Regions from separate parts of the Vogesella sp. EB genome, predicted to be linked through region 3. Evidence: predicted binding sites of a transcription regulator. Region 3 holds the regulator's gene; each other region holds the start of a gene.

Region 1 (7,569 bases), on a different contig from region 3:
GGTGGCGGCGTCCATGCGGATCAGCTCGCCGGCGTCTTCCACCGCCAGCTGCGCGATGTGCGCCGGGTTCACCCCTTGCGTCGACTTCACGTACTCAAGCAAGGCGCCGGCGGCACCCACCGCCACCGGCAGGGTGTCGGCGCCGAAGCCGGCCAGGTCGCGGGTGCCGAAGTGGCGGGTCAGCGCCAGCGTGGACGACTCGCTATCGAACTGCCACGGCGGCAGCTTTTTCTTTGGCATGGTGATGGCGTCGAAGGCCGCGAGACCGGTGTCGTCGGGGATCACCAGCTCGGCCGGCTTCAGCCGCTCCAGTTCGCTGGCGAGCTCCTCGACGCCGGTCTGCATCACCTTGAATTCGCCGCTGGCCAGCGACAGCCAGGCCAGACCCAGCACGCCCTTGTGCATATTGACGGCCAGCACCAGGTTGTCACGCTTGTCGTCCAGGAGCGCGGCGTCGGTCAGCGTCCCCGGCGTGACGATACGTACCACCTTGCGCTCCACCGGGCCCTTGCTGGTCGCCGGGTCGCCGATCTGTTCGGCAATGGCCACCGACTCGCCCATCTTCACCAGCCGCGCGAGATAGCCTTCGGCGGCGTGGTAGGGGATGCCCGCCATGCGGATCGGGTTGCCGCCGCTGGCGCCGCGCGCGGTGAGGGTGATGTCCAGCAGCCGCGATGCCTTCTCGGCGTCGTCGTAGAACAGCTCGTAGAAGTCGCCCATGCGGTAGAACAGCAGCTTGTCGGCGTGTTCGCGTTTCAGGGCGAGGTACTGCTGCATCATCGGCGTGTGCTGGGGTGTGGTCATCAGGCTGTCCGTCGGAGGTAAAAAGGTTGGCCGCAATAGGCAACGCCCCGACAGGCGGGGCGCGGCAAGCTATTTTACGGGATGTGACCGGTGCCGTCACGGCGGGTCGGCGCTGAGCGCGACGGCGCGGTGGCGACCGGCGGCCTTGGCCGCGTACAGCGCGCTGTCGGCACGGGCGAGCAGGGTGCGGCTGTCGTCGTCGGCCTGCAGGCAGGCGACGCCGATGGAGCTGGTGATGGCGAGGATGTGATGCCCGCTCTGGATGCGCAGCTCGCTGATGTCGTCGATGATGCGCTCGGCCAGGTCCAGCGCCTCGTGCAGCCCCAGCCCCGGCAGCAGCAGACAGAATTCCTCGCCGCCGATGCGGCCGGCGACATCGCTTTCGCGCAGCACTTCTTCCAGCGCGTCGCCCAGTGCGGCCAGCACCAGATCGCCGGCGTGGTGGCCGTAGCGGTCGTTGATCTGCTTGAAGTGGTCGAGGTCCAGCATCAGTACCGACAGCGGCGCGTGCTGCACCTGCGCCAGCTGCAGCTGCGTCTCCAGCCGCGTCAGCAGCGTCGGGCGGTTGAACAGCCCGGTCAGCGCGTCGATGGTGGCCTGCTGCTCGAGGATGCGCTGCAGCGCCTTGCGCTGGCTGATGTCGCGCGCCGAGCCCCAGATCACCGGCTGGCCGTCCAGCATCAGGCGGCGGGCGCTGACCTCGACCTCGAGCAGCGCGCCGTCCTTGGTGCGGTTGACGCTTTCGAAGGTCTCGCCGTCCTCGCCGGTGGCGGCCAGCCGCTGGCGGATGCTCTGCGGCGTGCTGCCGGGCACCACCTGCCACAGGTGCATGTGCAGCAGCTCGTCCAGGCTGTAGCCCAGCATCTGGCACAGGCTGTCGCTGGCCTCCAGGAAGCGGCCATTCATGTCGATGATGGACAGGCCGTCGGCGGCGTTCTGCAGGATGGCGCGGTACCACTGGCTGCGGCTGTCCAGCTGGCGGTGGATGGTCTGGTTTTCCAGCAGCAGCGCCAGCAGGCGCGCGGTGTCCTCGAGGATGGTGATCGCCTGCGGCGTCGGCGCCGACGGCGTGCGGTGGTAGACGGCGAAGGTGCCGTGCACGGTGCCCTTGCTGTCGATCAGCGGCTCCGACCAGCAGCTGCCCAGTTCGAAGCGCGCCGCCAGCTCGCGGTACGGCGCCCAGTTCGGGTGCAGTTGCAGGTTTTCCGCCACCACCCGTTTCGCGTGCCACACCGCGGCGCCGCAGCTGCCGACCATCGGGCCGGGGGCGAGGCCGACCAGGCGTTGCTGGTAGGCGCTGGGCAGCGACGGCCCGGCCACCGGCTGCAGGCGGCCGCGCGAATCCAGCAGCAGGATGGAGCAGCGCCATTCCGGCAGCGCCAGCTCGATCTGCTGCACCACGGTGCGCAGCAGGGCGTCCAGCGGCGTGCCCTGTGCGTTCTGGCGCAGGATGTCGCTGTGCAGCAGCTGCCAGTGCTGGCGCCTGGCCTGCTTCTCGCGTTGCTGCAGCTGTTCCAGCTCGGCGCCGGCGCGTTCGATGAAGGGCTGCAGCAGCGCCGGCAGTTCCGGCGCGAAGAAATCGGGGCGCGCATCCAGCAGCGCCAGGTGGCCCAGGCAATGCGCATCGCCGTCCAGCAGCGGCCAGGCAAGACAGCTCTGCCATGCCTGCTGGCCGGCCTCGGGCAGGCACTGCCGCAGGCCGCGACCGAGCAGCAGCGGTTGCCGGGTGTCGAACAGGCAGTTGCAGGGCAGCTGGCGCGGTGCGCCACCGGCGGCATCGTTGGCAAACAGTACCTGCAGCTGGCGGTGCGGGCCGCTGCTGCGCTGCGACAGCAGCACGCGCTCGGCCCCGGTCAGGCAGGCGAGCTGGCTGACCAGTTGTTGCAGGTACTTTTTGCCGATGCAGCTGGCGCTGTGCAGCAACAGGGCATCGCGGATGCGTTGGGGATCGGGCATGGCTGGCGCGCTCGGTGCGTATCCGTTTCAGTATGCAACTTAGTTCCGGCTTGCGGAAGCAATGAATGGTGGCCGCCACGGCAAGGGGCTGGTGTGTGGTTTGACAAGTATTATTTCCAGCGTCTATGATCCATATCAAACTTTCAGAAATTACTGAAAATTGGAAAACAACATGAACCTGCCACCCCTGATTCAATCCTTCGTACTGCATTTCGGCGAAATGGGCAGCCACTGGGGCATCAATCGCACCGTGGGCCAGATCTACGCCTTGCTGTACGTCTCCGACAAACCGCTCAACGCCGACGACATCGTCGAGGCCATCGGCTGTTCGCGCTCCAATACCAGCATGGCGCTGAAGGAGCTGCAGGCGTGGCGGCTGGTCAAGCTGCAGCACCTGCCCGGCGACCGCCGCGAATACTTCTCCACCCCGGACGACGTGTGGGCGATCTTCAAGACCCTGGCCGAGGAGCGGCAGAAGCGCGAGGTGGAGCCGACGCTGACCATGCTGCGCGGCGCGATCATGGAAACGCCGTCCGGCGACGCCGAGCGCCACGCGCAGGCGCGCATGAACGAGATGTACCAGCTGATCGAGCTGGTGACCAAGTGGTTCGCCGACATCCGCGACATGGACGTGGACACGCTGCAGAAGCTGATGAAGCTGGGCAGCCAGGTGCAGAAGGTGCTGCAGTTCACGCAGAGCATCGGCCGCCTCACCGGCCGCGACAGCAACCGTAACGCCGACGCGGAGGCCTGAACATGGACAGCTTCGATCCGCTGACGCTGGCGCGCATCCAGTTTGCGGCCAACATCAGTTTCCACATCCTGTTTCCCACCATCAGCATCGCCATGGGCTGGGTACTGCTGTACTTCAAGACCCGCTTCGACCGCAGCGGCGACCAAGCGTGGCTGGATGCCTACGGCTTCTGGGTGAAGATCTTCGCGCTCACCTTCGCGCTGGGGGTGGTGTCCGGCATCACCATGAGCTTCCAGTTCGGCACCAACTGGCTGGGCTATATGCAGAAGGTCGGCAACGTCGCCGGGCCGCTGCTGGCTTACGAGGTGCTGACCGCATTTTTCCTGGAGGCGACCTTCCTCGGCATCATGCTGTTCGGCCGCTCGCGGGTGAGCAACCGCGTGCACACGCTGGCCACCTTCCTGGTGGCGTTCGGCACCACGGTGTCGGCGTTCTGGATCATCGCGCTGAACTCGTGGATGCAGACCCCGGCCGGTGTCAGCGTGGTGGACGGCAAGGTGCACGTAGAGAGCTGGCTGGCGGTGATCTTCAACCCGTCGATGCCGTACCGGCTGACGCACATGCTGCTGGCCTCCGGCCTGACCGTGGCCTTCCTGGTGGCCGGGGTGTCGGCCTACCGCTGGCTGCGCGGCGACCGTGGCGCCGGTGTGCGCCACGCGCTGAAGACCGGCGTCACCCTCGCCGCCGTGCTGATCCCGCTGCAGATCCTGGTCGGCGACGCGCACGGGCTGAACACCTTCCATCACCAGCCAGCCAAGCTGGCGGCGATCGAGGGCGTGTGGCACACCGAGCGCGGCGCGCCGCTGCTACTGTTCGCACTGCCGGACGAGGCGACACAGTCCAACCGCTACGCGCTGGGCATTCCCAAGCTGGCCAGCCTGATCATCACCCACCAGCCGGACGGCGAGATTCGCGGCCTCAACGAGTTTGCCGGCGCGCATCCGCCGGTGGCCAAGGTGTTCTGGAGCTTCCGCGTGATGGTGGCGGTGGGCGTGGCGATGCTGCTGGCCAGCTGGCTGGCGGCGTGGCAGCTGCGCCGCCGCGGCGAGCCGGCGCCATGGCTGGCACGTGCGCTGGTGGCGATGACCTTTTCCGGCTGGCTGGCGACGCTGGCCGGCTGGTACGTGACCGAAATCGGCCGCCAGCCGTGGCTGGTGACCGGCATCCTGCGCACCGCCGATGCCGCCTCGGCGGTGGGCGGCGGCATGATCCTGTCCACCTTGCTGATGTATCTGGCGCTGTACGCGGTGCTGCTGGCCAGCTACGTGTCGGTGGTGTTCTATCTGGCGAAAAAGGCCGGCCAGCCGGCTGCGGCCAACCTTGAAGGAGTCTCGGCATGAATGCGGAACTGTGGTTGCCGGTGATCTTCGCCGGCCTGATGGCCATCTCCTTGCTGGCCTACGTGATCCTCGACGGCTACGACCTGGGCGTCGGCGTGCTGCTGCCGCTGGGCAGCGACAGCCAGCGCGACACCATGATCGCCAGCATCGGCCCGTTCTGGGACGCCAACGAAACCTGGCTGGTGTTGGGCGTCGGCCTGCTGCTGGTGGCGTTTCCGATGGCGCACGGCATCATCCTCGGCGAGCTGTACCTGCCGGTGGCGCTGATGCTGCTGGGGTTGATCCTGCGCGGCGTGGCGTTCGACTTCCGCGTCAAGGCGCAGGCGCACCACCAGCCGGCGTGGAATGCCGCCTTCGCCGCCGGCTCCCTGCTGGCGGCAGCCAGCCAGGGCGTGATGCTGGGGCGTTACCTCACCGGCTTCGCGCCCGGTGCCGCCGCCTGGGGCTTCGCGCTACTGGCCGGCGCCGGGCTGACCGCCGCCTACGTGCTGCTCGGTGCCGGCTGGCTGATTATGAAGACCGAGGGCGAACTGCAGCAGCGCGCCACGCGCTGGGCGCAGCGCGCGTTGCTGGGCACCGGCGTCGCGGTCGCCGCGGTATCGATCGCCACGCCGCTGGCAAGCAGCCGCATCGCCGCCAAGTGGTTCACGCTGCCGGATGTGCTGCTGCTGTTGCCGCTGCCGCTGGTCACGCTGGCGCTGTTCGTGCTGCTGGCCGTCAGCCTGCCAAGGTTGGCCGCAAGGCAGGCGGCGGGCAACGACAGCTTCTGCTGGCTGCCGTTTGCCGCCACCGTCGGCATCGTGCTGCTGTCGTTCTGGGGGCTGGCCTACAGCGTGTTTCCGGAGATCGTCATCGGCCGGCTGACCATCTGGCAGGCGGCCAGCGACGCGGAGGCGCTGTGGGTGATTCTGGCCGGCGCCGCGGTGGTGCTGCCCACCATCATCGGCTACACCGTGTTCGCCTACCGCGTGTTCTGGGGCAAGGCGCGCGAACTGAGCTATTCCTGAGGGTAAGCGCGGCAGCGGGCTGTTGCTTTCCCGCGGGTGCCTCGCGGCGGATTGACCTGTGTCAAAGTCCCTGTCAAGGGTAGGGGTAAGATCGAATTTATCCTGATTAGATACCGGAAACACCGGGAGGAGCTTGAAATGGAACTGTGGAAACAACTGCTCTCTGACGATGTCGGCTTGCTGAGTGTCATCACCATCGGCGTCACTTCCGTGATCGTCACCACCATCATCGTGATGTTCATCAAGAAGGTGAAAAACAGCGACCGCAAGTAAGCGCGACGCCGATTTCCGCAAAAAGGGTACGACCACGGTCGTACCCTTTTTCATGGCTGTGCCGCTGCTTGTGGCGTGGCTGGCAACACCCCGCAAACCAGTTAAGCCCGGGTGCGCCGCCGCCGATCGTTGCAGCAGCACGCCACGGCGGCGCAAGACCGGTCAGCGGTTTTGCTTGCGGCGCCTAGTGGCGGGCCAGCCGCTGCAGCCGCGCCACGCCGACCGGCTCTTCCGCCTGCAGCGGCACGATCGCCCAGCGCCGCGCGTGCTGTCGTGCCACCAGCTCGATCTGCGCCAGCTCGTTGCCGGCACGCTGCTGCAACAGCGGCGACTGCGGCCGCGCCAGCGCCAGGCTGTTGTTGATCAGCCAGGCCCAAGGCTCGATGCCGGCGCGGCGCAGGTCCGCCTGCAGGTTGGCCGCCTCCAGTACCGGCGTGGTTTCCGCCAGCGTCACCAGCAGCACCTTGGTCTGCACCGGGTTCTGCAACTGCATCATCGGAGTGGTGAAGTGCAGGCCCTTGCTGCCCATCTGTCGCGCCACCTCGCGGTGATAGGCGCCGGTGGCGTCCAGCAGCAGCAGGGTGTGGCCGGTGGGCGCGGTGTCCATCACCACGAACTGCCTGCCGGCGCTGCGGATGATGCGGGAAAAGGCCTGGAACACGGCGATTTCCTCGGTGCACGGCGAGCGCAGGTCTTCTTCCAGCATCGCACGGCCGGCGGCGTCCAGATGCTTGCCCTTGCTGGCCAGCACCAGTTCGCGGTAGCGCGCGGTTTCCGCTTGCGGGTCGATGCGGCTGAGCTGCAGCGTGGGCAGTGCGCCGGCCACGGTTTCGGCGAGGTGGGCGGCCGGATCAGAGGTGGTCAGGTGCACGGCGTGGCCGCGGCTGGCCAGCTCCACCGCCACCGCGGCGGCCAGCGTGGTCTTGCCGACACCGCCCTTGCCCATCAGCATGATCAGACCGTGGCCGTCCCGCGCCAGCTCGTCGACCAGGCTGGCCAGATCCGGCGCCGGCGGCGGGGTGGGGGCTGCCGTCGTCGCGCCGGCCGGCACGCTGGCGCCCGGTTGCAGTAGCGCCTGCAGCGCTGACACCCCCACCAGATTGAACGGCAGCAAGGGCAGCAGGTCGCGCGGCAGCGTCTGCAGTGGCGCCGGCATCGCCGCCAAGGCCGCCTGTTCGCGTTGCCAGAGCGCGCGCGCCAGCGGGTCGTCGCCGACTGCCTGCTGCGGCAGTACGCCATTGAGCACCAGGTACTGCTGCTGCAGGCCGAGGGCGGCCAGCTCGCCCTGTGTGCGTGCCACCTCGCGCAGCGTCGCCGGCTGCGGCCGTGCCACCAGGATCAGCCGCGTCCTGCTGCCGTCGGCCAGCGCCGCCACCGCCGCCTGGTACTGGCTGCGCTGCTTGTCGAGGCCGGCCAGCGGCCCGAGGCAGGAGGC
Region 2 (7,569 bases), on a different contig from region 3:
TAGTCGCCGCGCACCGTCAGCTGCGGGGTGCCGGCCTGGCTGTACCACAGTGCGAACTGCGTGAGGTCTACCCCGTTGGCGTCGGCCATCGCGGCGCGGAAGTCGTCGCAGGTCACCGCCTGGCCGTCGTGGCGCTTGAAGTACAGCGCCATGCCCTTCTGGAAGCCGGCTTCGCCGAGCAGGGTATGGTACATGCGCACCACTTCGGCGCCCTTTTCGTACACCGTCATGGTGTAGAAGTTGTTCATCTCGATGTAGCTGTCCGGGCGGATCGGGTGCGCGGTCGGGCCGGCGTCTTCCGGGAACTGCAGCTGGCGCAGGTTTTTCACGTCCTGGATGCGCTGCACCGCACGGCTGTGCAGGTCGGAACTGAACTCCTGGTCGCGGAACACGGTCAGGCCTTCCTTCAGCGACAGCTGGAACCAGTCGCGGCAGGTGACGCGGTTGCCGGTCCAGTTGTGGAAGTACTCGTGGCCGATGATGGCCTCCACGCGCTCGAAGTCGGCGTCGGTGGCGGTATCCTGCCGCGCCAGCACCGCCGAGGTATTGAAGATGTTGAGGCCCTTGTTCTCCATCGCGCCCATGTTGAAGTCGCCGACGGCGACGATCATGTAGATGTCGAGGTCGTACTCCAGGCCGAAGCGCTGCTCATCCCACTGCATCGAGCGCTTCACCGCGCCCATCGCGAACGCGACCTTGTCCTGGTCGGCCGGCACGGTCCAGATTTCCAGCGCCACGCGGCGGCCGCTGGCGGTGATGTAGCTGTCCTTCAGCGCCGACAGCCGGCCGGCCACCAGTGCGAACAGGTAGGACGGCTTGCGGTACGGGTCGACCCACTTCACCCAGTGCCGCTTCTTGTCGGCCATGCCCTCGCCCACCTTGTTGCCGTTGGACAGCAGTACCGGGTACTTCTGCTTGTCGGCGATGATGGTGGTGGTGAACTTGGCCATCACGTCCGGACGGTCGGGATAGAAGGTGATCTTGCGGAAGCCTTCCGGCTCGCACTGGGTATACAGGTTGCTGCCGCCGGAGGCGTACAGCCCCATCAGGCTGCTGTTGGCCACCGGGTCGATCTCGGTTTCCACATCCAGAATGAAGCTGTCCGGTACGTTGGCGATGCTGAGGCCGTCATCGCGCAGGCTGTAGGCGTCGGCGGCCAGCACTTCACCGTCCAGCTGCAGCGACAGCAGCGTGGCCGAGCCGTCCAGCTGCAGCACGTTGGCCGCGGTGGCCGCCGGATTGCGGTGCATGATCAGGCGCGAACGCACGCGCACCAGATTGTCGTCGAGGATGTCGAAGGTCAGGTCGACCTTGTCCACCAGATAGGACGGCACTTGATAGTCTTGCCGGTACTTGATTTGGGCTTGTTGGCTCATGCCATGTTTCCTGTGTAGGGTACGGGGCGGGTCAGCGCACTGCCCGCCCTCCTTGTTGTCTACGCGTAAGCGTCCCCGGTTAATGCGTCGGCCAGCCGGCGCCGTTGTCTTCCAGGCGCAGGCGGCAGGTATCGGCGGCAGTGGCGGCCAGCGTTACCTTGTAAGTGTTCAGTTCGTCGCGGCGGAAGGCGTGGATCTTCACCGAGTCGCCGATGCGGCAGCGGCTGATCGCCTTGTCCAGATCACTGACCTTCAGCCCGTTAACGGCGATGACCACGTCGCCGCCGGCCAGCCCGCCCGCCTGCGCCGCGCCGCCGTCCAGCACGCTGACGAGGCGCACGCCGAGGGCATCGGGCGCGCTCTTCACGCCCAGGGTTGGCCGCAATGGCGCGGCACGGAATTCGTCGACCACGCTGCCGCTGTCGGCCGGGCCGTCGGCCGGTACCATCTGCATCTGAACCCCCTGCGTGGCGAGGAGTTCCGCCAGCGGCAAATCGGAGGTGGAACGGATCGCCATGTCGAAGAACTTGCCGAGCTTGAGGCCGGTCACCTCTTCGGCCACGCGTTCCCACTCGCCTTCCGCCAGCCCCTGGCCATCGGCCAGCCACTTATGCCATAGCGCCAGCATCACCGTGTCCAGGCTCCTGGCGCCGCTACTTTCGCGGCGGATGTGCAGGTCCAACGCCAGTGCCGCCAGTGCACCCTTGGTGTAGTAGCTGACGATGCTGTTGGGGCTGTTCTCGTCCTGGCGGTAGTACTTGGTCCACGCGTCGAAGCTGGAGTCGGCCAGCGTCTGCCTGGTGCGGCCATTGCCGCGCGCGACGCCGGTAATGGTCTTGGCCAACAGGCCGAGATAGCGCTTCTCGTCGATCAGGCCGCAGCGCAGCAGCGCGAGATCGTCGTAGTAGGAGGTGATCCCCTCGAACGCCCACAGCAGCGTGGTGTGGCCTTCGCGGTTCAGGTCGTAGGGGGTGAACACCGCCGGCTTCATCCGCTTCACGTTCCAGCTGTGGAAGTACTCGTGGCTGATCAGGCCCAGCAGCTTGAGGTAGCCGTCGCCGGTCTCGCCGTCAGCCAGGCCCGGTGCCGGCAGGTCGTCGCGGCTGGCCACCAGCGCGGTGGAGGCGCGATGCTCCAGCCCGCCGTAGATGTCGCCGCCGACAAACAGCATGAACACGTAACGCTCGAACGGCGCCGGCTCGCCAAAGAAGCGGATCTGCCACTCGCAGATGCGCTTGGTGTCTGCGGCCAACCTTTTCAGGTCGGCCTGATAGTGGCCGGAGACGATGAACTCGTGCGGCACGCCGCAGGCCTTGAAGCGGATGCGCTCGAACTCGCCCAGTTCCACCGGATGGTCGATCAGTTCGTCGTAGCTGGCCGCCTGGTAGCGGCCGAAACCGGATTTCTTGACCTCGAGCGCCGGCAGGCTGGTCGCCACCTGCCACTTGGCCAGCGCCTTGTCCGGCGGCGGCAGCAGTTCCACTTCGCACGGCGCGTGCTCGAAGCCGTCGGCCTGCAGGAACACGCTGGTACCGTTGTAGAAGCCGCGCTGCTGGTCCAGGTAGGCGCCGCGCACGGACAGGTCGAAGGCATACACGGTGTAGTGCAGCGTCAGTGCGCCCGTCACCGGCGCCGCCTGCCAGCTGTGTTTGTCCAGTTTCTGCAGTGCCACCGCCTTGCCGCCGCTCTCGGCGCGGATGGCCACGATGTGGCGGGCGAACTCGCGAATCATGTAGCTGCCGGGAATCCACGCCGGCAGCCGCAGCACTTGTCCTGCGGCGGCGGGCTGGCGAATGGTCAGCGAGACTTCAAACAGGTGCGCCTGCGGATCAAGCGGGCAGAGGCGATAGCGGACGGCAAAGCTCATGACACAACCCCAGACTGGAAGGGAAAGTGGGGGATTCTAGCACCATGTCCTGTCTGGCGCAGGCAGGGTGGCCGCTTGATCTTCATCAAAATGGGCAAAGGCAATGACAATATAATCGCAGTGGGCAAAAAGGGCTTTTCAGCCTGACACGCCGCGACAGACAGCGCAAAAAGCTGGGGTCACCGGCGCTGTCGTCTGGCCGCTGACACCCGATTTGATTTAGAATGCCTGATTGAATAAATGGGGATTCGGGGCGCTTTCACACCGACTGGAATAACACCGATACCGTGCACCACCAATGTGGTCACCCGGTCTTATGCCATCCACGGCCCTATGCCATCCCCGCGACTTGCCCGACTTCATTTTCATATGGGGTTACGCACCGGGGTTTCAAGTCGCTACGGTTTTACGTTCTAGTTCGCAACCTTGGAGAAAACCCTAAATGGAAACGCAATCCACTTATAACTATAAGGTGGTGCGCCAGTTCTCGATAATGACCGTAGTCTGGGGCATTGTCGGCATGCTGGTTGGCGTCATTATTGCGGCCCAGCTGGTGTGGCCGGAGCTCAATTTCGGGCCCTGGTTCCACTACGGCCGTCTGCGCCCGCTGCACACCAACGCCGTGATCTTTGCATTCGGCGGCTGCGCGCTGTTCGCCACGTCCTACTACGTGGTACAGCGCACCTGTAACGTCCGTCTGCTGTCGGACAAACTGGCTGCCTTCACCTTCTGGGGCTGGCAGGCCGTCATCGTGTTGGCCGCCATCACCCTGCCGCTGGGCCTGACCGCCGGCAAGGAATACGCCGAGCTGGAGTGGCCGATCGACCTGCTGATCACCGTGGTATGGGTTACCTACGCCATCGTGTTCTTCGGCACCATCGCCGTGCGCAAGGTCAAGCACATCTACGTGGCCAACTGGTTCTACGGTGCCTTCATCCTGGCCGTGGCGCTGCTGCACGTGGTGAACAGCCTGGCGATCCCAGTATCGATGTGGAAGTCCTACTCCGTTTACGCCGGCGCAGTCGATGCCATGGTGCAATGGTGGTACGGCCACAACGCGGTGGGCTTCTTCCTGACCGCGGCCTTCCTCGGCATGATGTACTACTTCGTACCGAAACAGGCCGGCCGTCCGGTGTACTCCTACCGTCTGTCGGTAGTGCACTTCTGGGCACTGATCTTCACCTACATGTGGGCCGGTCCTCACCACCTGCACTACACCGCCCTGCCTGACTGGACCCAGTCGCTGGGTATGGCGTTCTCGCTGATCCTGTTCGCGCCAAGCTGGGGCGGCATGATCAACGGCATCATGACCCTGTCCGGCGCGTGGCACAAACTGCGTACCGACCCGGTACTGAAGTTCCTGGTGGTATCGCTGTCGTTCTACGGCATGTCCACCTTCGAAGGCCCGATGATGTCGATCAAGACCGTCAACGCGCTGTCGCACTACACCGACTGGACCGTTGGCCACGTGCACTCCGGTGCCCTGGGCTGGGTTGCCTTCATCTCCATCGGCTCGCTGTACTACCTGCTGCCGCGCCTGTTCGGGCGTGACGGCATGCACAGCACCAAGCTGATCGAAGCCCACTTCTGGCTGGCTACCGTCGGCGTGGTGCTGTACATCGCCGCACTGTGGATCTCCGGTGTGATGCAAGGCCTGATGTGGCGTGCGCTGAACGCGGACGGCACCCTGACCTACGCCTTCGTGGAAGCGGTAAAAGCAACCTATCCGTACCACTTCGTCCGTCTGCTGGGTGGCCTGCTGTTCCTGTCCGGCATGCTGATCATGGCGTACAACACCTTCCGTACCGTTGCCGCTGGTCGTCCGGTTGATGCCAAGATCCCGGCCGTTGTCGCTCACGCGCACTAAGGGACAGAAAGAACCATCATGGAAAAAATCCAGAAACTGATTGAAGAAAACGTCGCCTACCTGATCGTGCTGACCCTGCTGGTGATCAGCATCGCCGCACTGGTCGAGATCGTGCCGCTGATGTTCCAGAAGTCGACCACCCAGCCGATCGCCGGCGTCAAGCCGTACAACGCGCTGCAGCTGACCGGCCGTGACCTGTACATCCGCGAAGGCTGCTACGGCTGCCACTCGCAGATGGTGCGTCCGTTCCGTGCCGAAACCGAACGCTACGGCCACTACTCGGTCGCCGGCGAATCGGTGTACGACCATCCGTTCCAGTGGGGCTCCAAGCGTACCGGTCCGGATCTGGCTCGCGTTGGTGGCCGCTACTCCGACGAATGGCATCGTGTGCATCTGGTCAACCCGCGTGACGTGGTACCGGAATCCAACATGCCGGCATTCCCGTGGCTGGCACGCAACCTGGCCGACGCCGAGGGTGTCGCCGCCAAGATGACCGCGCTGCGCAAGGTGGGTGTACCGTACAGCGACAAGGAAATTGCCGAAGCCCAGGCCATGGTCGAAGGCAAGTCCGAAATGGACGCGATCATCGCCTACATGCAAGGCCTTGGTCTTGCGCTGAAGAACGCGCGCTAAGTCATGGACTTGACCAATCTGGCCCGCATCCTGTTCACGGTATTCTGTTTTGTGACGTTTATCGTGATCCTGATCGGTGCCTTCGGTAAAAAATCGCAGAGGCGTTATGACGATGCGGCCAACCTTGTCTTCAATGGCGACGAGGAAGAGCAGCACGGGATTGACGCCGCTAACGGAGCGAAGAAATGAGTGATTTCGTGAGTGATTTCTGGAGTATCTACATCACGGTGATCGTGATCGTAGGTATCGTCGGTTTGACGTACTTGCTGTTCAGCCAGTCGAAGACCACGGTACAAAAAGGGGAAGAAGTAAAAACCATGGGGCACGTCTGGGATGACGACCTCGAGGAATACAACAACCCGCTGCCGCGCTGGTGGATGCTGATGTTCTACATCACCCTGATCTTCGGCGCCGTCTACCTGGTGCTGTACCCGGGTCTGGGTACCTGGAAAGGCATCCGTGGCTGGACTTCCGTTGGCCAGTACAAGGAAGAAAAAGCCCAGGCGGAAGCCAAGTACCAGCCGCTGTACGACAAGTTCATGAAAATGGACGTGAAAACCGTGGCGGCCGATCCGGAAGCGCAGGCCATGGGCAAGCGCCTGTTCCAGACCTACTGTGTCCAGTGCCACGGCTCTGACGCACGCGGCGCCAAGGGCTTCCCGAACCTGACCGACAACGACTGGCTGTACGGCGGCACCCCGGAAATCATCAAGACCACGCTGGATGGTGGCCGTCACGGCCAGATGCCGGCCTTCGGCGCCGCCTTCGGCGAAGAAAAGGTCAAGGATGTGGCCAACTACGCGATGTCGCTGTCCGGCAAGAAGCATGACGCCGAACGCGCCAGCCGCGGCAAGGAAACCTTTACCGCGGTGTGCGCAGCCTGCCACGGCGCCGACGGCAAGGGTAACCAGGCACTGGGTGCTCCGAACCTGACCGACAACATCTGGCTGTATGGTGGTACCGAGAAGACCATCATCGAAACCGTGACCAACGGTCGCAACAACCAGATGCCGGCCTGGAAAGACTTCCTCGGCGACGGCAAGGTTCACCTGCTGACCTCTTATGTCTGGGGCCTCTCCAACAAGGCCAAAGCAGAGTAATTGATGCTGCTCAATACTGCCCGCGCAAGCGGGCAGTATCTTTTGCGGCATACAATATATCTATTGGTAAAATAAATCGCCATTCAGAACAGTTCGCACAGTACATAATGAATTGTGTATTTCGCGAAATTTTCTAGCCAGGAACCGCAGCATGAGCCAAAAGCTGAAAGACATCCCGGTCAGGGTCGAGCCGGCCAAACCGGAAATGCAGACCGTGTCGCTGTACGAGGCACAGAAAAAGATCCATCCGCGCAGCGTCAGCGGCCTGTTCAACAACTGGCGCATCCTGTTCGTGGTCGCCACCCAGCTGTTCTACTTCGGCCTGCCGTGGCTGCAATGGAACGGGCGCCAGGCGGTGCTGTTCGACCTGGTCAACCGCAAGTTCTACCTGTTCGGCCTCACCATCTGGCCGCAGGACTTCGTCTACCTCGCCGCCCTGCTGATGTGCTGCGCCTTTGCGCTGTTCGCCTGGACCACCATCGCCGGCCGGCTGTGGTGCGGTTACTCCTGTCCGCAAACCGTCTACACCGAGATCATGATCTGGATCGAGCAGCTGGTGGAGGGCGACCGCAACAAGCGCCTCAAGCTCGACAAGGAGGCGATGGGGCTGCGCAAGCTGCGCCTGCGCGCCACCAGCCAGGGCCTGATGATCGTGTTCTCGCTGCTGACCGGCTTTACCCTGGTCGGCTACTTCACGCCGATGCTGGATCTGGTCGCCGCGCTACC
Region 3 (7,569 bases):
CAATTATCTTTCCTCCCATAAAAAGTTTTGGGGTATTACTGACGTCTACGCCAGATACAGCCATCACGATTACTTCCGTTAGTGACCTTAATATAAAACTTGGTTTGACTTTTTATGCCACCAGCTCTCCGATGACCGATTATATTCTCGCTGGAATTCAGTCTGTACATACCAAGGTAATTATCGATTTTAGCAATCAATTGCCACTATCCTGGGTTGCCTCGGTGCTGGCCGCGGGAGAAATCAGCCCGAATCAGCTTGCTTATCCATTCAGCGCCAATGCAGATCAATTCTCGATGCGGTTTAATAATGAAATTACCCTGACACACGACGAGAGTGGCTGGCGAATACCGCCCTATGACAATAAAGAATATCGCGTCTGTATTGGCTTGGGGATGGGGTTGGAAGAAATAGACTGGGGCTGTAGTGTAACGGTGGCCCCCAATAGCAGCGTGTTGCTGGAAGCCAGCGCCTATGAGGTGTTTCGCCTGGATATGGCAATGCCGATAGGTAGTCCGGTGACGCCCACGCCACCCAATGCCTGGCAGATTCCCCTTGGCAGCAAGGCGCTACTCTCGTTCTCAGCCTCGGGCATCGGAACGCTGACGTTCGGAACCGGCAACCAGGCACAACAAGCCAATCCAGAGCATGACCAACACGCCGCCAAGTCTTGAAAAACAAGCCAGGCGCACTTCCCTGCCCCCATCCGGCTCAAATGGATGACAGGCTCTAGCGCCCGCGCCGCCGCCGGCATCAACAAAAAGGTTGGCCGCATCGCTGCGGCCAACCTTGTGTGCCTGTCGTCCCGCCGCCCGTGCGGCGCGCGTCAGATGGTTTTCGAATAGCGCGCGCCGGTTTCGCGCTCGCGCAGGTGGCGGTCGAACGCCATCGCGATATTGCGGATCAGGAAGCGGCCCTTCGGCTCCACCATAAGGAAGTCGCCGTCGAAGTGCAGCAGGCCCATCTGCTGGAATTCGCGGATCTTCGGCAGCTCGTCGGCGAAGTAGTCGGCAAAATTGATGGCGAAGGTCTGCTCGATCGCCTCCACCGACAGCGAGAAGCGGCACATCAGCGCCTGGATCACGCTGCGGCGCAGGATGTCGTCCTGGGTCAGCGTCATACCGCGCATCACCGGCAGGTGGCCGGCGTCCAGCGCCGCGTAGTAGGCGTCGATGTCCTTTTCGTTCTGCGAGTAACAGGGGCCGACCTTGCCGATCGACGACACGCCGAAGCCGATCATGTCGCAATCGGCGTGGGTGGAGTAGCCCTGGAAGTTGCGCTGCAGGCGGCCCTGCTCCAGCGCGCGCGTCAGCTCGTCACCGGGCTTGGCGAAGTGGTCCATGCCGATGAACACGTAGCCGGCGTCGCTCAGCTGCTGTACCGAGTTCTGCAGGATGTCGAGCTTGGTGGCGCTGGACGGCAGATCGGCCTCGTTGATGCGGCGCTGCGGCTTGAACACGGTCGGCAGGTGCGCGTAGTTGTACAGCGCGATGCGGTCCGGCGACATCGCGATCACCTTGTTGACGGTGCTTTCCAGCGAGTGCGCGCTCTGCAGCGGCAGGCCGTAGATCAGGTCCACGCTCACCGACTTGAAGCCGGCCTCGCGCGCGGCGTCGATCACCAGCCGGGTTTCCGCCTCGCTCTGGATGCGGTTCACTGCCTGTTGCACCGCCGGATCGAAATCCTGGATGCCGACGCTCATGCGGTTGAAGCCGAGACGGCCCAGGTGCAGCACGGTGTCGCGGCCAACCTTGCGCGGGTCGATCTCGATCGAGAACTCGCCTTCCGGCAGCAGCTCGAAGTAGCGGTTGATGACGCCCATCACCCGGTCCAGCTGCGCATCGGAGAGGAAGGTCGGTGTGCCGCCGCCGAAATGCAGCTGGATCACCTTCTCGCGACAGCCGAGTTTTTCCGCCACCAGCGCGATTTCCTTTTCCAGGTAGTCGAGGTAGGCGTCGGCGCGGCTCTTGTCCTTGGTGATAATCTTGTTGCAGCCGCAGTAGTAGCAGATGGTGTTGCAGAACGGGATGTGTACGTACAGCGAAATGCCGCGATGGTTTGCCCCAATGGCGCGCTGCGCCAGGCAATGTTCATAATCATTCACCCCGAAACCGGCGTGAAAACGGTCGGCAGTCGGATAGGAGGTGTAACGCGGACCGGACCCTTCCAGTGTTTCGATCAGGGTCCGGTCGAAAACACATTGGGTCGGGATAAATGCAGAATGAGCAGCCATCATATATTTTGATTGGAAATCTGGTGGGGGACTGGTAAATTTGCGCAATTACGCCTTGATCTGCATTGACGCTCATCAAGCAAGCTCATCTGTCCCTGGAAATCGACTCTCGGTATGAACGATCTGTCCTCCCCCCTGCATTCGCTGAAAGTCACTTGTTCCAACTGCAGCCTGCGTGAATTGTGCCTGCCGGTGGGGCTAAACCGTGACGAGATGGCCCAGCTGGATGCCGTTATCCGTCAGAGCCGCCGTTTCAAGCGCGGTGAATACCTGTTCCGCAGCGGAGAAGGTTTCCGTTCTTTATACGCGGTGCGCACCGGCTATTTCAAGACCTGCGTTTCCAGCCAGGACGGCCGCGAACAGGTTACCGGTTTCCACATGTCCGGCGAGCTGATGGGGCTGGACGGCATTTCCTCCAACACCCACGGTTGCGACGCCATCGCGCTGGAGGACAGCGAGGTGTGCGAGCTGCCGTTCAGCCGCATGGAAAGCCTGGGACGCGACATCCCCAGCCTGCAACACCACTTCTTCCGCCTGATGAGCCGCGAAATCGTGCGCGACCAGTCGGTGATGCTGCTGCTGGGCAATATGAAGGCGGAAGAACGCCTCGCCGCCTTCCTGCTCAACCTGTCGCAGCGCCTGGCCAGCCGCGGCTTTGCCGCCAACGACTTCATCCTGCGCATGAGCCGCGAGGAAATCGGCAGCTTCCTCGGCCTGAAACTGGAAACCGTCAGCCGCACGCTGTCGAAATTCCAGCAGCAGGGCTGGATCCTGGTCGATCACAAGCACATCCAGCTGGTCCGCCCGGAAGAGCTGAAGGCCCTGGTGGCCGGCTGCTCGCAGGCCAACAGCGCCGGCTAAACCTGCCGCGTGACGCAATAAAAAAGCCCGGATCGACCGATCCGGGCTTTTTGCATCGTGCGTTGCGGGCTCAGCCGGCTTGCCAGCCGCCACCCAGTGCCGCGTACAGCGACACCACCGCCGACAGCCGCGCGAGGCGAGCGCTGGACAGCGCCTGCTCCACCTGGAACACGCCGCGTTCGGCGTCCAGCACGTCCAGATAGCTGGAGTAGCCGTTGTCGTAGCGCAACCGCGCCAGGCGCAGCGCCTCGCGCAGCGAGGCCAGCTGCTGCAGCTGCGCCTGTTCGGTGGCGCGCGTGGTGCTGACCGCCGACATCGCGTCCAGGGTATCGGCAAACGCCTGCTGCACCGTCTTCTCGTACACCGCCAGCGCCTGCTTCTGGCGCGCGTTGGCGGCATCGACACCGGCGGCGATACGGCCGGCGTTGAAGATCGGCGCGGTCAGGTTGGCCGCGAAGTTCCAGGTCTGCGCCGGGCCGCTGAACAGGTCGGTCAGCGCGGTGCTGGCGCTGCCGATACCGGCCGACAGGCTGATGCTCGGGAAGTAGGCGGCGCGGGCGACGCCGATGCGGGCGTTGGCCGCGATCAGGCTGGCTTCCGCCGCCGCCACGTCGGCACGGCGCAGCAGCAGGTCGGACGGCAGGCCGGACGGGATCTGCTCCGGCTCGGCCAGCGCCGACAAGGCCTTGCCGCGGCCAAGGTTGGCCGCAATGTCACGCGGCGAACGGCCCAACAGCACCGCCAGCGCGTGTTCGGTCTGCGTCACCGCCTGTGCCAGCTGCGGCACGGTGGCGCGCGCACTGGCGGCCTCGGCCTCGGCCTGGCGCAGCTCCAGCTCGGAGGTCATGCCGCCGTTGAAGCGTTTCTGGCGCAGCTGCAGCGATTGCTCGCGGCTTTGCAGCGTGGCGCGGGCGCTGGCGAGCTGGGCGTCGTAGCTGGCGAGCTGGAAGTAGCTCTTGGCCACCTGGCTGCCCAGCGACAGCCTGAGCGCGGCCAGCGAGCGCTCGCTGGCGCTGACGTCGGCTAGCGCCGCTTCGCGTTCGCGGCGCAGCTTGCCCCACAGGTCCAGCTCCCAGCTAGCGGTCAGCCCGGCCTGGCGGCTGTCGAGCAGCGCCCCGCCACCACTGCTGTAGCTCGAGGTCTGGCTGCGGCCGCTGCCGGCGCTGGCGCTGACCTGCGGCAGCAGGCCGGCTCGCGCCACACCGGCGGCGGCGGCGGCTTCTTCCACCCGCGCCGCGGCCTGCACCAGATCACGGTTGTAGCGCAGCGACTCGTCTATCATCGCGTCCAGCACCGGATCCTCGAAACTGCGCCACCAGTCGCTGGCGACCGGCGCCACGTTGGCCGCCGCCTGCGGCATGTCCAGCTGCGGACGCTGGTAGTCGGGGCCGACCGCGCACGCCGACAGCGCGGCGGCGACCAGGATTGGCAACAGCGCTTGCTTAAGCATCATGCTGTTCTCCTTGTGGTGCCGGCTTGCGCTGGCTCCACTGCATAATCAGTTTGAAAAACAGGGGGATGAACAGCGCCGCGATGAAGGTTGCGGCCAACATGCCCCCGATCACGCCGGTACCGATCGAGTGACGGCTGGCGGAGCCGGCGCCGCTGGAAATCGCCAGCGGCACGCAACCGAGGATGAAGGCCAGCGAGGTCATCACGATCGGGCGGAAACGCAGCTTGGCCGCCTCCACCGCCGCCTCGGTCAGCGAACGCCCTTCTTCCATCTTCAGCACCGCGAACTCGACGATCAGGATCGCGTTCTTGGCCGCGAGGCCGATCAGCGTCACCAGCGCCACCTGGAAATAGATGTCGTTCTCCAGCCCGCGCAGCCAGTTGGCCACCAGCGCGCCGAATACCGCGAACGGCACCGCGGTCAGCACCGCGATCGGCAGCGTCCAGCGCTCGTACTGGGCCGCCAGGATCAGGAACACCATCACCAGCGCGATCACGAATACCGTCGACGAGGCACCGCCGGTGGATTGCTCCTGGAAGGCGGAGCCGGTCCACGCCAGGGTGTAGCCGTCCGGCAGCGTTTCCTTCGCCAGCTGTTCCATCACCGCCAGCGCTTCGCCGGAGCTGTAGCCCGGTGCCGGGCCGCCGACCAGCTTGGCCGACGGGAAGGCGTTGTAGCGCTCGACGATTTCCGGACCGGTGGCCTGTTCCACCGTCACCAGGCTGGACAGCGGAATCATCTGCCCGTTCTGCGCCCGCACGAACACGGTACGCAGGTTGTCGACGCTCTTGCGGAACTCGGCCTCCGACTGCAGCTGCACGGTGAAGATGCGGCCGAACTTGTTGAAGTCGTTGACGTACAGCGCGCCGAAGGTGCTCTGCATGGTGTCGAACACGTCGTCGATCGGCACGCCCAGCGCCTTGGCCTTTTCACGGTCCAGCTGCACGTTGACCTGTGGCACGTTGGCAGAGAAGGTGCTCTGCACGCCGGCCAGTTCCGGCCGTTTCGCCGCCGCCATCATCAGCGCCTGCGCCTGGGCCGCCAGCTCGGCAGCCGAGGCACCGGCACGGTTCTGCACGTAGGCTTCGAAGCCGCCGGTGGAGGACATGCCGGAGATCGGTGGCGGGTTGAAGGCCAGGACCAGCCCTTCCTTGATGCCGGCCCCCTTCATGAACACGTCGCCGACCACCGCCTGCGCCGACATACCCGGCGCCTTGCGCTCGTCCCACGGCTTCAGGGTGATGAAGGTGACACCGGTGTTGGTGCGGTTGGAGCCGGACAGGATGTCAAAGCCGGCAAAGCTCATCACGTCCTTCACCGCCGGGTTCTTGGCGATTTCCACGTCCAGCTTGTCCATCGCGTCCACGGTGCGGTTGATCGCCGCGCCGTCGGGCAGGATGGTGGCGGAGATCACGTAGCCCTGGTCTTCTTCCGGCGCCAGCGACGACGGAATCAGCTTGAACAGCCATGCCGAGGCGCCGATCAGCAGCCCGAACAGCACCAGTGCCAGCACGGAACGCTTGATCAGGAAGGCCACGCCGCTGCTGTAGCGCTGGGTGATGCGGTCAAACAGGCGGTTGAAGCCGTCGAAGAAGGCGTTGCTGTGCTGATGCTCGGACTTCAGCATCGCCGCGCACAAGGCCGGGGTCAGCGTCAGCGCCACGATGCCGGAGATGGTCACCGACATCGCGATGGTGATGGCGAACTGCTTGTACATCTGGCCGGCAATACCGCCCATGAACGCCACCGGGATGAACACCGAGCACAACACCAGCACGATGGCGACCACCGGGCCGCTGACTTCCTTCATCGCCTGGATGGTGGCTTCGCGCGGCGGCTTGCCCTCTTTCATCATGATGCGTTCGACGTTCTCCAGCACCACGATGGCATCGTCGACCACGATACCGATCGCCAGCACCATGCCGAATAGCGTCAGGGTGTTGATGGAGTAGCCGAACATGTACATACCGGCAAAGGTACCGACGATGGACACCGGCACCGCCAGCCCCGGAATCAGCGTCGCGCGCCAGTTCTGCAGGAACAGGTACACCACGGCGAACACCAGCACCATCGCTTCCATCAGCGTGGTGATCACTTCCTGGATCGAAACCTCGACGAAGCGGGTGGTGTCGTAGGGGATGGAGTAGGACAGGCCGGCCGGGAATTTCGCCGCCAGCTCGTCCATCTTCGCCTGTACCGCCTTGGCGGTGTCCAGCTGGTTGGCGCCCGGCGCCAGGTTGATACCGATCGGGATGCTAGGACGGCCGTTGTGCTTGCCGTAGAAGTCGTAGCCCAGCGCACCCAGCTCCACCCGTGCCACGTCCTTCAGGCGCACCTTGGCCCCGTCGGCGGCCGCGCGCACGATGATGTTCTCGAACTCGCTGGCCTCGGTCAGGCGGCCCTTGGTGGTGATGGTGTAGGTGAAGTCCGGCTTGCCGGCGTTCGGTTCGGCGCTGATCTTGCCGGCGGCGAACTGCGCGTTCTGCTCGCGGATGGCGGTGGCCACGTCGCTGGGCGTCAGCTTCAGCTGCGCCAGACGGTCCGGCCGCAGCCACACCCGCATCGCGTAGTCCTTGCCGGCGAAGTTGGTGACCTGGCCAACGCCGGGGATGCGCTTGATCTCGTCAACCACGTTGAGCAGCGCGTAGTTGCTCATGAACAACGTGTCGTAGCGCTTGTCCGGGGAGTACAGCGAGATCACCTGCAGGAAGGTGGCCGCCTGCTTGCGCACGTTGACGCTCTGGCGGCGCACCTCTTCCGGCAGCGACGACAGCACCGACTGCACGCGGTTGTTGACGTTGATCGACGCCTGGTCCGGATTGGTGCCGATCTTGAAGGTGACGTTGATGGTCAGCCGGCCGTTACTGGCACTGCTGGACTGCATGTACAGCATGTCGTCGACGCCGTTGATCGCCTGTTCCAGCGGCGAGGCCACGGTATCGGCGATCACCTCGGCGGAGGCGCCGGGATAGGCGGTGGTCACCGCCACCGACGGCGGCACGATCTGCGGGTACTGTTCGAT

Evidence for each region. Region 3 encodes FNR, which switches genes on or off when oxygen is low (the NO sensors DNR and NnrR bind a similar motif). Its sites were predicted from a motif close to TTGATNNNNATCAA; they were not measured.
Region 1: the regulator FNR is predicted to act here: its motif matches at 2,886-2,899, upstream of ACG97_RS07450 (GbsR/MarR family transcriptional regulator).
Region 2: the regulator FNR is predicted to act here: its motif matches at 3,319-3,332, upstream of ACG97_RS04595 (M61 family metallopeptidase).

What each region holds. Positions count from the first base shown of each region.
Region 1 covers NZ_LFDT01000009.1:49,218-56,786, reverse strand. The annotation lists gene mutS (DNA mismatch repair protein MutS) at 1-804, opposite strand, end outside; gene ACG97_RS07455 (diguanylate cyclase) at 901-2,760, opposite strand; gene ACG97_RS07450 (GbsR/MarR family transcriptional regulator) at 2,933-3,514, shown strand; gene ACG97_RS07445 (cytochrome ubiquinol oxidase subunit I) at 3,517-4,854, shown strand; gene ACG97_RS07440 (cytochrome d ubiquinol oxidase subunit II) at 4,851-5,861, shown strand; gene ACG97_RS17205 (DUF3149 domain-containing protein) at 6,000-6,134, shown strand; gene arsA (arsenical pump-driving ATPase) at 6,319-7,569, opposite strand, start outside.
Region 2 covers NZ_LFDT01000005.1:70,384-77,952, forward strand. The annotation lists gene pepN (aminopeptidase N) at 1-1,376, opposite strand, end outside; gene ACG97_RS04595 (M61 family metallopeptidase) at 1,456-3,243, opposite strand; gene ccoN (cytochrome-c oxidase, cbb3-type subunit I) at 3,686-5,110, shown strand; gene ccoO (cytochrome-c oxidase, cbb3-type subunit II) at 5,129-5,743, shown strand; gene ACG97_RS04610 (cbb3-type cytochrome c oxidase subunit 3) at 5,747-5,932, shown strand; gene ccoP (cytochrome-c oxidase, cbb3-type subunit III) at 5,929-6,843, shown strand; gene ccoG (cytochrome c oxidase accessory protein CcoG) at 6,995-7,569, shown strand, end outside.
Region 3 covers NZ_LFDT01000024.1:7,442-15,010, forward strand. The annotation lists gene ACG97_RS12840 (hypothetical protein) at 1-674, shown strand, start outside; gene hemN (oxygen-independent coproporphyrinogen III oxidase) at 827-2,236, opposite strand; gene fnr (fumarate/nitrate reduction transcriptional regulator Fnr) at 2,348-3,094, shown strand; gene ACG97_RS12855 (efflux transporter outer membrane subunit) at 3,165-4,547, opposite strand; gene ACG97_RS12860 (efflux RND transporter permease subunit) at 4,537-7,569, opposite strand, start outside.